3 regions of the Pseudomonas sp. ZT5P21 genome follow, and region 3 is predicted to be linked to each of the others. Evidence: predicted binding sites of a transcription regulator. Region 3 holds the regulator's gene; each other region holds the start of a gene.

Region 1 (4,168 bases), 620 kb from region 3:
CGGAGTGTTCGGCTTGATACGACCACGAGCGATACGGCCAACGCCGATAACACCCAGGAAGCTGTTGTAGTCAAGAGCGGAGATTTGCATCTGGAACGGACCGTCACGGTCGACTTTCGGCGCAGGTACGTTGTCGACGATCGACTGGTACAGCGGGGTCATGTCTTCAGCCATGGCGGTGTGTTCCAGACCGGCAATACCGTTCAGGGCCGAGGCGTAGACGACTTTGAAGTCCAACTGTTCTTCGGTGGCACCGAGGTTGTCGAACAGGTCGAAGATCTGGTCCAGAACCCAGTCCGGACGCGCGCCTGGACGGTCAACCTTGTTGATGACCACGATCGGACGCAGGCCGGCTTCGAAAGCCTTCTTGGTCACGAAACGGGTTTGCGGCATAGGGCCGTCTTGAGCGTCAACCAGCAGCAGAACGGAGTCAACCATCGACATTACGCGTTCAACTTCGCCGCCGAAGTCGGCGTGGCCCGGGGTGTCCACGATGTTGATGTGGAAGCCGTTCCAGTTGATGGCGGTGTTTTTCGCCAGAATGGTAATACCGCGCTCTTTCTCCTGGTCGTTGGAGTCCATCACGCGCTCGTCGTTGAGCTCGTTGCGCTCCAGAGTGCCGGATTGACGCAAGAGTTTGTCTACCAGGGTGGTTTTACCATGGTCAACGTGAGCAATGATGGCGATGTTGCGTAGATTTTCGATCACTTGTGTATCTCGATCAGAGGATTCGGTGTGCTGACAAGTCTTGGCAGCGATTACAGTAGAGTCAGGCCTTGCCGTTACAGCTTGACGGCAGAGTCGGGGGGCCGGTGACGCAGGCCACAGGCAAACAGCCCCGGGCTCTTAGCTCGGTCGATAAACGCGCACATTGGCATGCCCCTCACTGAGCAAATGGTGGGCATGCAGGCGACTCATCACGCCTTTGTCGCAATACAGCAGGTACTGGCGAGTAGGGTCCAGTTCCTTGAAACGAGCGTTCAATGCATAAAACGGCATCGTCTGTACCTCAATGCCAGCGAGTTCCAGCGGCTCGTCTTCAGCGGCGTCCGGGTGTCGGATGTCGATGATGATCTGGCCCGCCAGTGCTTCGCTGACTTCTTCGATTTGCAAGTCCTGGCCCAATTCGTCGATCACGCGATCGATCGGCACCAGCTTGGCGTTCTCGAGCGCACGCTCAAGGACCGCCATGTCGAATTCTTTCTCTTCATGCTCCACGCGCGGACGCTTGGCGTGGGTCTTGGGGTTCACCGAGATGACCCCGCAGTACTCCGGCATATGCTTGGCGAAATCGGCCGTGCCGATTTCGTTGGCCAGGTCGATGATGTCCTGCTTGTGACTGGCGATCAGCGGACGCAAGACCAGCTTGTCGGTCACGCAGTCGATCACAGACAGGTTCGGCAACGTCTGGCTCGACACCTGGGAAATCGCTTCGCCGGTGACCAGCGCTTCGATGTCCAGCCGATCGGCAATACGGGAAGCAGCGCGCAACATCATACGCTTCAAAACTACACCCATATGACTGTTATCGACTTTCCCGAGAATTTCTCCCAGTACTTCCTCGAACGGCACACTGACAAATAACACGCGCTGGGAGCTGCCGTACTTCTTCCAGATGAAGTGCGCCACTTCCATGACGCCCAGTTCGTGGGCCCGCCCGCCCAGATTGAAGAAGCAGAAATGGCTCATCAGGCCGCGGCGCATGATCTGGTAAGCAGCAACAGTGGAATCGAAGCCGCCGGACATCAGCACAAGCGTCTGTTCCAGGGCACCCAGCGGGTACCCGCCGATGCTGTTGTGCTGGTTGTGGATCACGAACAACCGTTTGTCGCGAATTTCGATGCGGACTTCGATTTCCGGCTCTTTCAGCGAGATTCCGGCGGCACCACACTGACGACGCAGTTGGCTGCCGACGTATTTCTCGACATCCATCGAACTGAATTCATGCTTGCCGGCGCGTTTGCAACGCACCGAAAAAATCTTCCCGGCCAGCGCATCACCGAAGTGCAGCTTGCACTTGGCGACGATGTCATCGAAGTCGCCCAACGGGTACTCGTCAACCTGCAGGAAATGCGCGATGCCCGGCATGCAGCTCAGGCGCTCGGTCATCTCCTTCAGGGCCTTGGGCTCGCGGACGCGGGTTTCCAGCTCGAGATTGTCCCACACACCGTTCACCACCACAGCCGGGTCCAGATCGCGGAGCACGGTGCGGATGTTTTTGGCCAACTGGCGGATGAAACGCATCCGTACCGGGCGGCTCTTGATGGTGATCTCGGGGAAGACTTTTACGATTAGTTTCATGAAAACAGCGCGCGCTGGGCCAGCCGAAAAAGGGGGGCGCGGATTATAGCGGAAATTGCTCAAGGTTTAACCAGTTAATGTACAGAAGGTTTTCTGTGCACCAAAACGGGTCATTTGCGGATTTTGACGCTACATTGTAGGGCGATATTTTGCGCACAACGGCAATGCGTGCCTTTATAAGCGTGATATTGGGGCAATAAACCCATGCTGGGGCACTGGCATGCAATTTGCTCCCTTGTGAGGCAGGTTGCCTTGGCAGAGTATTCGCGCCGGCATCACAAACATTTAAGGGCATCCACTACTCGCCCTAATCCACCCGGAGGACACTATGTCGAAGTCGGTTCAACTCATCAAAGATCATGACGTCAAGTGGATTGATCTGCGCTTCACGGACACCAAAGGCACTCAGCACCACGTGACCATGCCGGCTCGCGACGGGCTGGATGAAGCTTTCTTTGAAGAAGGCAAGATGTTCGACGGCTCCTCCATCGCCGGCTGGAAAGGCATCGAAGCCTCCGACATGATCCTGATGCCGGACGACAGCACTGCCGTGCTCGACCCGTTCACCGAAGAGCCGACCCTGATCCTGGTTTGCGACGTGATCGAGCCTTCGACCATGCAAGGCTACGACCGCGACCCACGTGCGATCGCCAAGCGTGCCGAGGAATACCTGAAGTCGACCGGTATCGGTGACACCGTATTTGTGGGTCCGGAACCAGAGTTCTTCATCTTCGACGAAGTGAAGTTCAAGTCCGACATCTCAGGCTCGATGTTCAAAATCTTCTCCGAACAAGGTTCGTGGATGTCCGACCAGGACGTGGAAGGCGGCAACAAAGGCCACCGTCCAGGCGTCAAAGGCGGTTACTTCCCTGTTCCGCCGTTCGACCACGACCACGAAATCCGTACCTCCATGTGCAACGCCATGGAAGAAATGGGCCTGGTCATCGAAGTTCACCACCACGAAGTGGCGACTGCCGGCCAGAACGAAATCGGCGTCAAGTTCAACACCCTGGTCGCCAAGGCTGACGAAGTTCAGACCCTGAAGTACTGCGTACACAACGTTGCTGACGCATACGGCCGCACCGCGACCTTCATGCCTAAACCTCTGTACGGCGACAACGGTTCGGGTATGCACGTCCACCTGTCCATCGCCAAAGATGGCAAGAACACCTTTGCTGGCGAAGGCTATGCCGGCCTGTCCGACACCGCTTTGTACTTCATCGGCGGCATCATCAAGCACGGTAAGGCGCTGAACGGCTTCACCAACCCGTCGACCAACTCCTACAAGCGTCTGGTCCCGGGCTTCGAAGCTCCAGTAATGCTGGCCTACTCGGCTCGCAACCGTTCCGCTTCGATCCGCATTCCTTACGTGTCCAGCCCTCGCGCTCGCCGTATCGAAGCCCGCTTCCCGGATCCGGCAGCCAACCCGTACCTGGGCTTCGCCGCACTGTTGATGGCTGGCCTGGACGGCATCCAGAACAAGATCCACCCAGGCGACGCTGCTGACAAAAACCTGTACGACCTGCCGCCTGAAGAGGCGAAAGAGATCCCACAAGTTTGCGGCAGCCTGAAAGAAGCTCTGGAAGAGCTGGACAAAGGTCGTGCGTTCCTGACCAAAGGCGGCGTGTTCTCCGATGACTTCATCGACGCTTACATCGCTCTGAAAAGCGAAGAAGAAATCAAGGTTCGCACCTTCGTACACCCACTGGAATACGAGCTGTACTACAGCTGCTGATCCGGTAGCGCCTGCGAAAGCGGCGTGACAAAAAGAGGCCTCCTTCGGGAGGCCTTTTTTGTGGGCGCAATTCAACGGCCGAAAAAAAATCCTGTGGGAGCGAGCTTGCTCGCGATGGCATTTGCTCATTCA
Region 2 (4,168 bases), 1.1 Mb from region 3:
CCGATCCTTGCTTTCCTTCACCGCCGCTTCGGGTAACCCGACCATGGTCAGCGACGGCAAACCGTTGGCCAGATGGACTTCGACGGTGACTGCGGGAGCATCCACGCCAACCTGGGCGCGGCTGTGGACGATGGAGAGGGACATGGTCGTTCCTTGAGCTGAAGAGCACCGCTTCCTGCGGGTTTTTTGAAGGGTAGTCGGGAAGGCTGATTTGAGCCTGGCAAGAGAGCAGAGAAACCTTCGCAGGATGTTGCGAGCTTAATGTAGGAGCGAGCTTGCTCGCGATGGTCGTTAACGGAGGTGCGTGTTTGCTGAATAAGTGCGGCGCTCTGGCGTTCATCGCGAGCAAGCTCGCTCCTACATGATTGTTTCTTGACCGATGAAACTGTGTCGTAGGGGCCGATTTTGTAGGATTGTGCCGAGATGTATGACGGACCTCGGCGAAAGTGCGCGGACGTGGTTGTGTACGATTGGTACCCACCTATGATCGCAGCAGATCATAGCGTCGGACAGTGAAATGAAAACTAATGGAATGCGGCCGATTCATCCCGGAGAAATTCTAGAGAAAGAGCTTCTCGAGCCGTTGGGCATCTCGGTGTCCGATCTCTCGTTCCGACTTTGCTTGGCCGAGGATGAGGTGAGTGAGCTGGTGGCGCAGACCCGCGCGGTGAATCCTGACATTGCCAAAAAGCTAACCATCTACCTCAACACCACGCCCGACTTCTGGCTGAATCTGCAATCGACATACGATTTACGCAGAGCCGAAATCGAGCGTGGATGAGCGCTTAAAACGAATGCAACGCTCGCGTAGCTTTTTTCCACCACGGCACGTTGGCCGGTCGCTGGGTCTGCTCCCCACTCGGCAATAGTTGCGGCACATCCTGCAACCGAATCCACGGCTGGTTATTCCAAACTCAACGACATTTTCGGCCAATTCAGAAGGCTCAGGATGGGCGTTCTGTCGAGGTGGGTTGTTCAGTGTCTCTTAAAGCTGGGACTACTTCGTGGGTCAGCCTTTCGCGCAGGGCTCGGTATTCGGGGCAATAGTGGTAGACCAGTAATGCGTAGACGCCGGATTCGCTGATCAACAGCGTGTTTTCGATGCTGCCGTGGATGAGCATTCGAGCGGACTGGCGCTGGTCTGGGTCGAGTTTTCGGCCGGCGCGTTCGTCGAGGTAGAGGCGCAGGAGGCGACCGAGGTCGCGGGCGCTGAACCAGGGTTGGTTTTCCAGGAGGTGGGTGTGGAGGTGGAGTTTGTGGCGGGTGAAGACGTGAGGAATCAGATAGTTTTCGTCCATCGAACAGTTCTCGGGATCAAATGAAGAAAACTGCCTCTGATCGTCGCCAAACGAGAAGGGTGGCAGCCATGCGCGGGTTGGCGAACCGGTGACGCCCGAGAACCGGCAGACCCTAAGGTCTCCCACGCATAGCCGCCATAATTCGAGATGGGAATAAATTCCTCGGTCGAATGTGGTCGCGGTGCGTCGGGGTCTTCCGGGTCGCCAAACCCAGAGCTGATTATTCAGCTGTAGATGAGCATAGAAACCGGAGGCATTGCGGTGCAATCGGACGGCGGTGGTTTTGTTGTAGGAAGGTGCCGGGATATTTGAGGGCTTGTAGATCAAACGATCGCAGCCTGCGGCAGCTCCTACGGGGGTGGTTTATCCCGTGCGGGATGGCTGGTAGACCGAGGCGACCCCATTCGCGGGCAAGCCCGCTCCCACAGGGGATCGCATTTCACAGAGGAATCGGTGTGTTACTCGGTTGGAGGATTCAGCTTAGCTTCCAGCTCCGCCACCTTCGCCTCGAGACTTTCCAGCCGCGCCCGGGTGCGTGCCAGCACAACCATCTGACTATCAAACTCTTCCCGGCTCACCAGATCCAGCTTGCTGAATCCGCTCTGTAGCAAGGCCTTGAACTGGCTTTCGATTTCGCTTTTCGGCAGTGGGGTGTCGCCGCTGAAGAGGCGGGAGGCGGTGCCGGTCAGGGCGTCAAGGAAGTCTTTGGGCGCGAGCATGGGAAAGGTCCTGGGAACATTGTCGGGCAGTGTATCACGCAGCGTCTATAGTCAATTCCGACCACTGGCCATGCACGCTTTTCGCGCATGCGGACGGACGGCGTCGCACCGTTGTTGTGCGTAACCGCTAGGCCAAACCCGCGTCAACCGGCGTTTGCGGGGTCAACGTGTTGAATTCAATGACTTTAGGCGAGATGGCAAGCTTTCTGCTTAGACGGTAGTGACCCATGCACTGATGCAGTCGCTGTGACGAATGCAGTGCGCCAAGCGGAACGGGGGAAGTGTTTCGTGCGGAGTGGTTAGCTGGCGTCGTACGGGCAATCAAGGCCGACGATGCGTTACAAAGCCAGGCACTGCGCTTAGACTTGAGTCGGGTTTGTTTTCCTGGGGCAAGTCCACCAATTCGGGAGAGAGTTTTCATGAAGCTAGTCACTGCCATCATCAAGCCGTTCAAGTTGGACGACGTGCGCGAATCGCTGTCCGAAATCGGCGTGCAGGGCATTACCGTAACTGAAGTCAAAGGCTTCGGTCGGCAGAAGGGTCACACCGAGCTGTATCGCGGCGCGGAATACGTGGTCGATTTCCTGCCCAAGGTGAAGATCGATGTCGCCATTGACGACAAGGATCTGGACCGGGTTATCGAGGCGATAACCAAGGCTGCCAACACCGGCAAGATCGGTGACGGCAAGATCTTCGTGGTCAATCTGGAACAGGCGATTCGCATCCGTACCGGCGAAACCGATACCGACGCAATCTAAGCCGCCACAAACCCCAACGCCCCAGGAGAAAACAATATGACTCTGCGTAAATTCGCAGGGCTAGGAGCCCTGTTGTCCCTCGTAATGCCCAGCCTGGCCATGGCAGCAGACGAAGTGGCGGCCCCAGTCCTGAATTCCGGCGACACCGCCTGGATGATGACCTCGACAGCCCTCGTGCTGTTCATGACCATTCCCGGCCTCGCGCTGTTCTACGGCGGCATGGTTCGGTCGAAAAACATTCTTTCCGTGATGATGCAGTGCTTTGCCATTACCGGTCTGATCAGCATTCTGTGGGTCATTTATGGCTACAGCATCGCGTTCGACACCACCGGCATGGAACAGGGCGTCGTCAACTTCAACTCGTTCTTTGGCGGTATGGGCAAGGCCTTCCTCGCCGGTGTCACGCCATCGAGCCTGACCGGTCCGGCGGCGCTGTTCCCTGAGGCGGTGTTTATCACCTTCCAGATGACTTTCGCCATCATTACCCCAGCCCTGATCGTCGGTGCTTTCGCCGAGCGGATGAAATTCTCCGCGATGCTGATCTTCATGGGCATCTGGTTCACCCTGGTTTACGCACCGATTGCACACATGGTCTGGTCCGGCAACGGCGGCCTGATGTGGGACTGGGGCGTGCTGGACTTCGCCGGCGGCACCGTGGTGCACATCAACGCCGGTGTGGCCGGCCTGATTGCCTGCCTGGTACTGGGCAAGCGTAAAGGCTTCCCGACCACCCCGATGGCACCGCACAACCTCGGTTACACCCTGATGGGGGCTGCGATGCTGTGGGTCGGCTGGTTCGGTTTCAACGCCGGTTCCGCTGCAGCGGCCAACGGCACTGCCGGTATGGCGATGCTCGTGACTCAGATCGCAACCGCTGCTGCCGCATTGGGCTGGATGTTCGCCGAGTGGGTCACCCACGGCAAACCAAGTGCACTGGGTATTGCTTCGGGCGTGGTCGCCGGTCTGGTTGCCATCACTCCAGCCGCTGGCACCGTGGGTCCGATGGGCGCCCTGGTGATCGGTCTGGCAGCGGGCGTGGTGTGCTTCTTCTGCGCAACCACCCTGAAACGCAAACTCGGTTATGACGACTCCCTGGACGCCTTCGGTGTGCACGGTATCGGCGGTATCCTCGGCGCGATCCTGACCGGCGTGTTCGCTGCACCGTCGCTGGGTGGCTTCGGCACCGTCACCGACATCGCCGCGCAAGTCTGGATTCAGTGCAAAGGCGTGGGCTTCACGGTGATCTACACAGCGATCGTCACTTACATCATTCTCAAGGTACTGGACGTCGTCATGGGTCTGCGTATCACCGAAGAAGAAGAGGCTGTCGGTATCGATCTGGCACTTCACAACGAACGCGGCTACAACTTGTAAGACGCGCACAAGAAACTTG
Region 3 (4,168 bases):
CAGGCCGACGACGCCCAACTGGACGACAAGAACGGTATCGCTACTTATAAAGGTGACGTGATCATCACCCAGGGCTCGATGAAGGTTACCGGCAATACCGTGACCATGACCCGCACCCCGAACGGAGACATCGACGTGGTGACTTCGGTGGGCAACCTCGCCTATTTCGAACAACTGCAAACGGCGGGCGACACCAAGCCGGTTCAGGGCTGGGGTGTCACCATCCAGTATCACGCGTCGCAAGACCGCGTCGTGCTGATCGATCGCGCCAAAGTTGTCGATAAAGACGGTAACGTCACCCAAGGCGAGAAAATCGTCTACGACACCAACAAAAAGCTCGCCAGTGCCGGTCGCGCAACAGGCTCCAAGGTCACAGAGTCGCGCCCGCGCATCGACATGGTGATCCAGCCGAAAAAGAAAACCGACGAGCAAAAGGCCCAGTAATGGCAACTCTGAAAGCTCAGCATCTGGCCAAGAGCTACAAGAGCCGTCAGGTCGTGCGCGACGTCAGCCTGTCCATCGACAGCGGTCAGATCGTGGGCCTGCTGGGCCCTAACGGCGCCGGCAAGACAACCTGCTTCTACATGATCGTCGGCCTGGTTCAGGCCGATCAGGGCCGCGTCCTGATCGATGATCTGGACGTCAGCCACCAGCCGATGCACGGTCGCGCGAAAGCCGGCATCGGGTATCTTCCGCAAGAAGCGTCGATCTTCCGAAAACTCTCGGTCGCCGACAACATCATGGCAATCCTCGAGACCCGCAAGGAACTCGACAAGGCTGGTCGTCGCAAAGAGCTGGAAAGCCTGCTGCAGGAATTCCACATCAGCCACATCCGCGACAACCTCGGTATGAGCCTGTCCGGTGGTGAACGCCGCCGCGTGGAAATCGCCCGGGCACTGGCGACGAACCCGAAATTCATCCTCCTCGACGAACCGTTCGCCGGCGTGGACCCGATTTCGGTGGGCGACATCAAGCAGATCATCTACCACCTCAAGGCCAAGGGCATTGGCGTGCTGATCACTGACCACAACGTCCGTGAAACCCTGGATATCTGCGAAACCGCCTATATCGTCAACGATGGCCAACTGATTGCCGAAGGTGACTCTGCCACCATCCTGGCCAACGACCTGGTCAAGGAAGTGTATTTGGGCCACGAGTTCCGCCTGTAAGCGCTGAGGTGTCTGGCTAGTCGCCACGAGCGCTTGTTTCGATAAAAAATCAATACTTTTTTATTGTTACAGCGCTCTAGGCAAACGTTGCAGTTTCGGGCATATAATTTGCTTATGTTTGGCGCTCCGGCGCCCTGTAGTGGATGGCGCATGTGCGCCGGCGAATAAGGTGTTTAGCCCCTGCCATGAAACCATCGCTAGTCTTGAGAATGGGCCAGCAGCTGACGATGACACCGCAGCTGCAACAGGCCATCCGTCTGCTCCAATTGTCGACCCTGGACCTGCAACAGGAAATCCAGGAGGCCCTGGAGTCCAACCCGATGCTCGAACGCCAGGAAGAAGGCGACGACTTCGATAACGCCGACCCCTTGGCCGACAAAGCCGAACAGCAACCCAACGCCGATGTTTCGGAACCTTCCTATCAGGAAACCGCCCCGACGGTGGACAACCTCGAGGAAGGCGACTGGAACGAGCGCATTCCCAACGAACTGCCCGTCGACACCGCATGGGAAGATGTCTACCAGACCAGCGCCAGCAGCCTGCCGAGCAATGATGACGACGAGTGGGATTTCACCACCCGCACATCGGCCGGTGAAAGCCTGCAAAGCCACCTGTTGTGGCAACTGAACCTGGCGCCGATGTCCGACACCGACCGTCTGATTGCCGTGACCCTGATCGATTGCATCAACAATCAGGGCTACCTGGACGAAACCCTCGAGGAAATCCTCGAGGCCTTCGACCCGGAACTCGACATCGAACTGGACGAGATCGAAGCCGTTCTGCATCGAATCCAGCAATTCGAACCGGCCGGCATCGGCGCCCGCAACCTTGGAGAGTGCCTGCTACTGCAATTGCGCCAGCTGCCCGCCAAGACACCCTGGCTGGCCGAGGCCAAGCGCCTGGTCACCGACTACATCGATTTGCTCGGCAGCCGCGATTACAGCCAGCTGATGCGCCGCATGAAGCTCAAGGAAGATGAACTGCGCCAGGTCATCGAACTGGTACAGAGCCTCAACCCGCGTCCGGGCTCGCAGATCGAGTCCAGTGAAGCCGAATATGTCGTTCCCGACGTGATCGTGCGCAAGGATAACGAGCGCTGGCTGGTAGAACTGAACCAGGAGTCGGTGCCGCGGCTGCGGGTCAACGCCCAATACGCCGGCTTCGTGCGCCGTGCCGACACCAGCGCCGACAACACCTTCATGCGCAATCAGTTGCAAGAGGCCCGATGGTTCATCAAGAGCTTGCAAAGCCGCAACGAAACGCTGATGAAAGTGGCTACCCAGATCGTCGAGCATCAGCGCGGTTTTCTGGAGTACGGCGACGAAGCGATGAAACCATTGGTGCTGCATGACATCGCCGAAGCGGTGGGCATGCACGAATCGACGATTTCCCGGGTGACCACGCAGAAATTCATGCATACCCCTCGGGGCATATATGAGCTGAAATACTTTTTCTCCAGCCACGTCAGCACCTCGGAAGGCGGCGAATGCTCGTCCACGGCGATCCGCGCTATCATCAAAAAACTGGTTGCTGCCGAAAATCAGAAAAAGCCGTTGAGTGACAGCAAGATCGCTGGTTTACTGGAGGCACAAGGCATTCAGGTGGCTCGCCGCACCGTCGCCAAGTACCGCGAATCCCTCGGGATCGCGCCTTCGAGCGAACGCAAGCGGTTGATGTAGAGCCACGCCACAGCGTTCCAGTGGTAGATCATCTGATCTACCGCTTTATGCACTGGCAACGAAGGAGAAGCTGTATGCAAGTCAACATCAGTGGACACCAACTGGAAGTGACCGAACCTCTTCGCACCTACATCGGCGAAAAACTCGAACGATTAGAGCGGCATTTCGACAAGATCACCAACGTGCAAGTCACGATGACGGTCGAAAAGCTGAAACAGAAAATCGAAGCCACGCTGCATATTCCCGGCAATGAAGTGGTCGCAAACGCGGAACATACCGACATGTACGCCGCGATCGACGCGCTGACCGACAAGCTGGATAAACAACTCAAAAAGCATAAGGAAAAGACCCAAAGCCTCCTCCAGGGCGCGACCGGTCGTTAACACTCCCAACCCATGATCCGACTTGAAAGCATCCTGACCCCCGGCCGTTCTCTCGTGAACGTGCCGGGCGGCAGTAAAAAGAAAGCCCTCGAGCAAATTGCCAACCTGATCGCCCGCGAAGTGCCGGCTCTGGAGATGCAAGATGTCTTCGAGGCTTTGATTGCCCGTGAAAAACTTGGCTCGACCGGTTTTGGTAACGGCATCGCTATCCCCCACTGTCGGCTGAAAGGTTGCACCTCGCCCATCAGTGCCTTGATGCACCTGGATGCCCCCATCGATTTCGACGCCATCGACGGTGCTCCGGTTGACCTGCTGTTCCTTCTGCTGGTCCCGGAAGCCGCTACCGATGCGCACCTTGAATTGCTCCGCCAGATCGCCAGCATGCTTGATCGCAAGGAAGTCCGTGATCGCCTGCGTAGCGCCCCGAGCAATGAAGCCTTGTATCAGGTTGTCCTGGACGAGCAAAACGAGCACTAATCATGCGCTTGATCATCGTCAGTGGCCGTTCCGGCTCAGGTAAAAGTACCGCACTCGATGTTCTCGAGGACAACGGCTATTACTGCATCGACAACCTGCCCGCCGGGTTGCTGCCCGAACTGGCCGAGCGTGCGTTGATTCACACTGAGCTTACTCAGCCACTGGTTGCCGTCTCCATTGACGCGCGCAACCTGCCGAGCCACCTGAGCCGGTTTCCGGAACTGCTCGAAGAAGTCCGCAGCCGACATATCCAGTGCGATGTATTGTATCTGGATGCCGACGAAGAAACCTTGCTCAAACGCTTTTCGGAAACCCGTCGTCGTCATCCGCTGAGCAGTGCCAATCGCTCGCTGGCGGAGGCAATCAACGATGAATCCAACCTGCTCGGGCCGATTGCCGACCTCGCCGATCTCAAGGTCAACACCACCAACCTTAACCTGTATCAATTGCGCGATACCAT

The links. The regulator sigma-54, encoded in region 3, starts transcription at its own class of promoters, with help from an activator protein. The targets are predictions, from matches to a motif close to ANTGGCATNNANNTTGCTNT.
Positions count from the first base shown of each region.
Region 1: the regulator sigma-54 is predicted to act here: its motif matches at 2,516-2,535, upstream of glnA (glutamate--ammonia ligase).
Region 2: the regulator sigma-54 is predicted to act here: its motif matches at 2,211-2,230, upstream of glnK (P-II family nitrogen regulator).

Region 1 covers NZ_CM142705.1:502,774-506,941, reverse strand. The annotation lists gene typA (translational GTPase TypA) at 1-708, opposite strand, end outside; gene thiI (tRNA uracil 4-sulfurtransferase ThiI) at 847-2,301, opposite strand; gene glnA (glutamate--ammonia ligase) at 2,630-4,036, shown strand.
Region 2 covers NZ_CM142705.1:5,561,515-5,565,682, reverse strand. The annotation lists gene ACYZT9_RS25945 (YifB family Mg chelatase-like AAA ATPase) at 1-144, opposite strand, end outside; gene ACYZT9_RS25940 (HigA family addiction module antitoxin) at 518-781, shown strand; partial or broken gene ACYZT9_RS25935 (BRO-N domain-containing protein) at 786-1,298, opposite strand; gene ACYZT9_RS25930 (accessory factor UbiK family protein) at 1,757-2,017, opposite strand; gene glnK (P-II family nitrogen regulator) at 2,437-2,775, shown strand; gene ACYZT9_RS25920 (ammonium transporter) at 2,812-4,149, shown strand.
Region 3 covers NZ_CM142705.1:1,125,416-1,129,583, reverse strand. The annotation lists gene lptA (lipopolysaccharide transport periplasmic protein LptA) at 1-444, shown strand, start outside; gene lptB (LPS export ABC transporter ATP-binding protein) at 444-1,169, shown strand; gene ACYZT9_RS05125 (RNA polymerase factor sigma-54) at 1,355-2,848, shown strand; gene hpf (ribosome hibernation-promoting factor, HPF/YfiA family) at 2,923-3,231, shown strand; gene ptsN (PTS IIA-like nitrogen regulatory protein PtsN) at 3,244-3,708, shown strand; gene rapZ (RNase adapter RapZ) at 3,711-4,168, shown strand, end outside.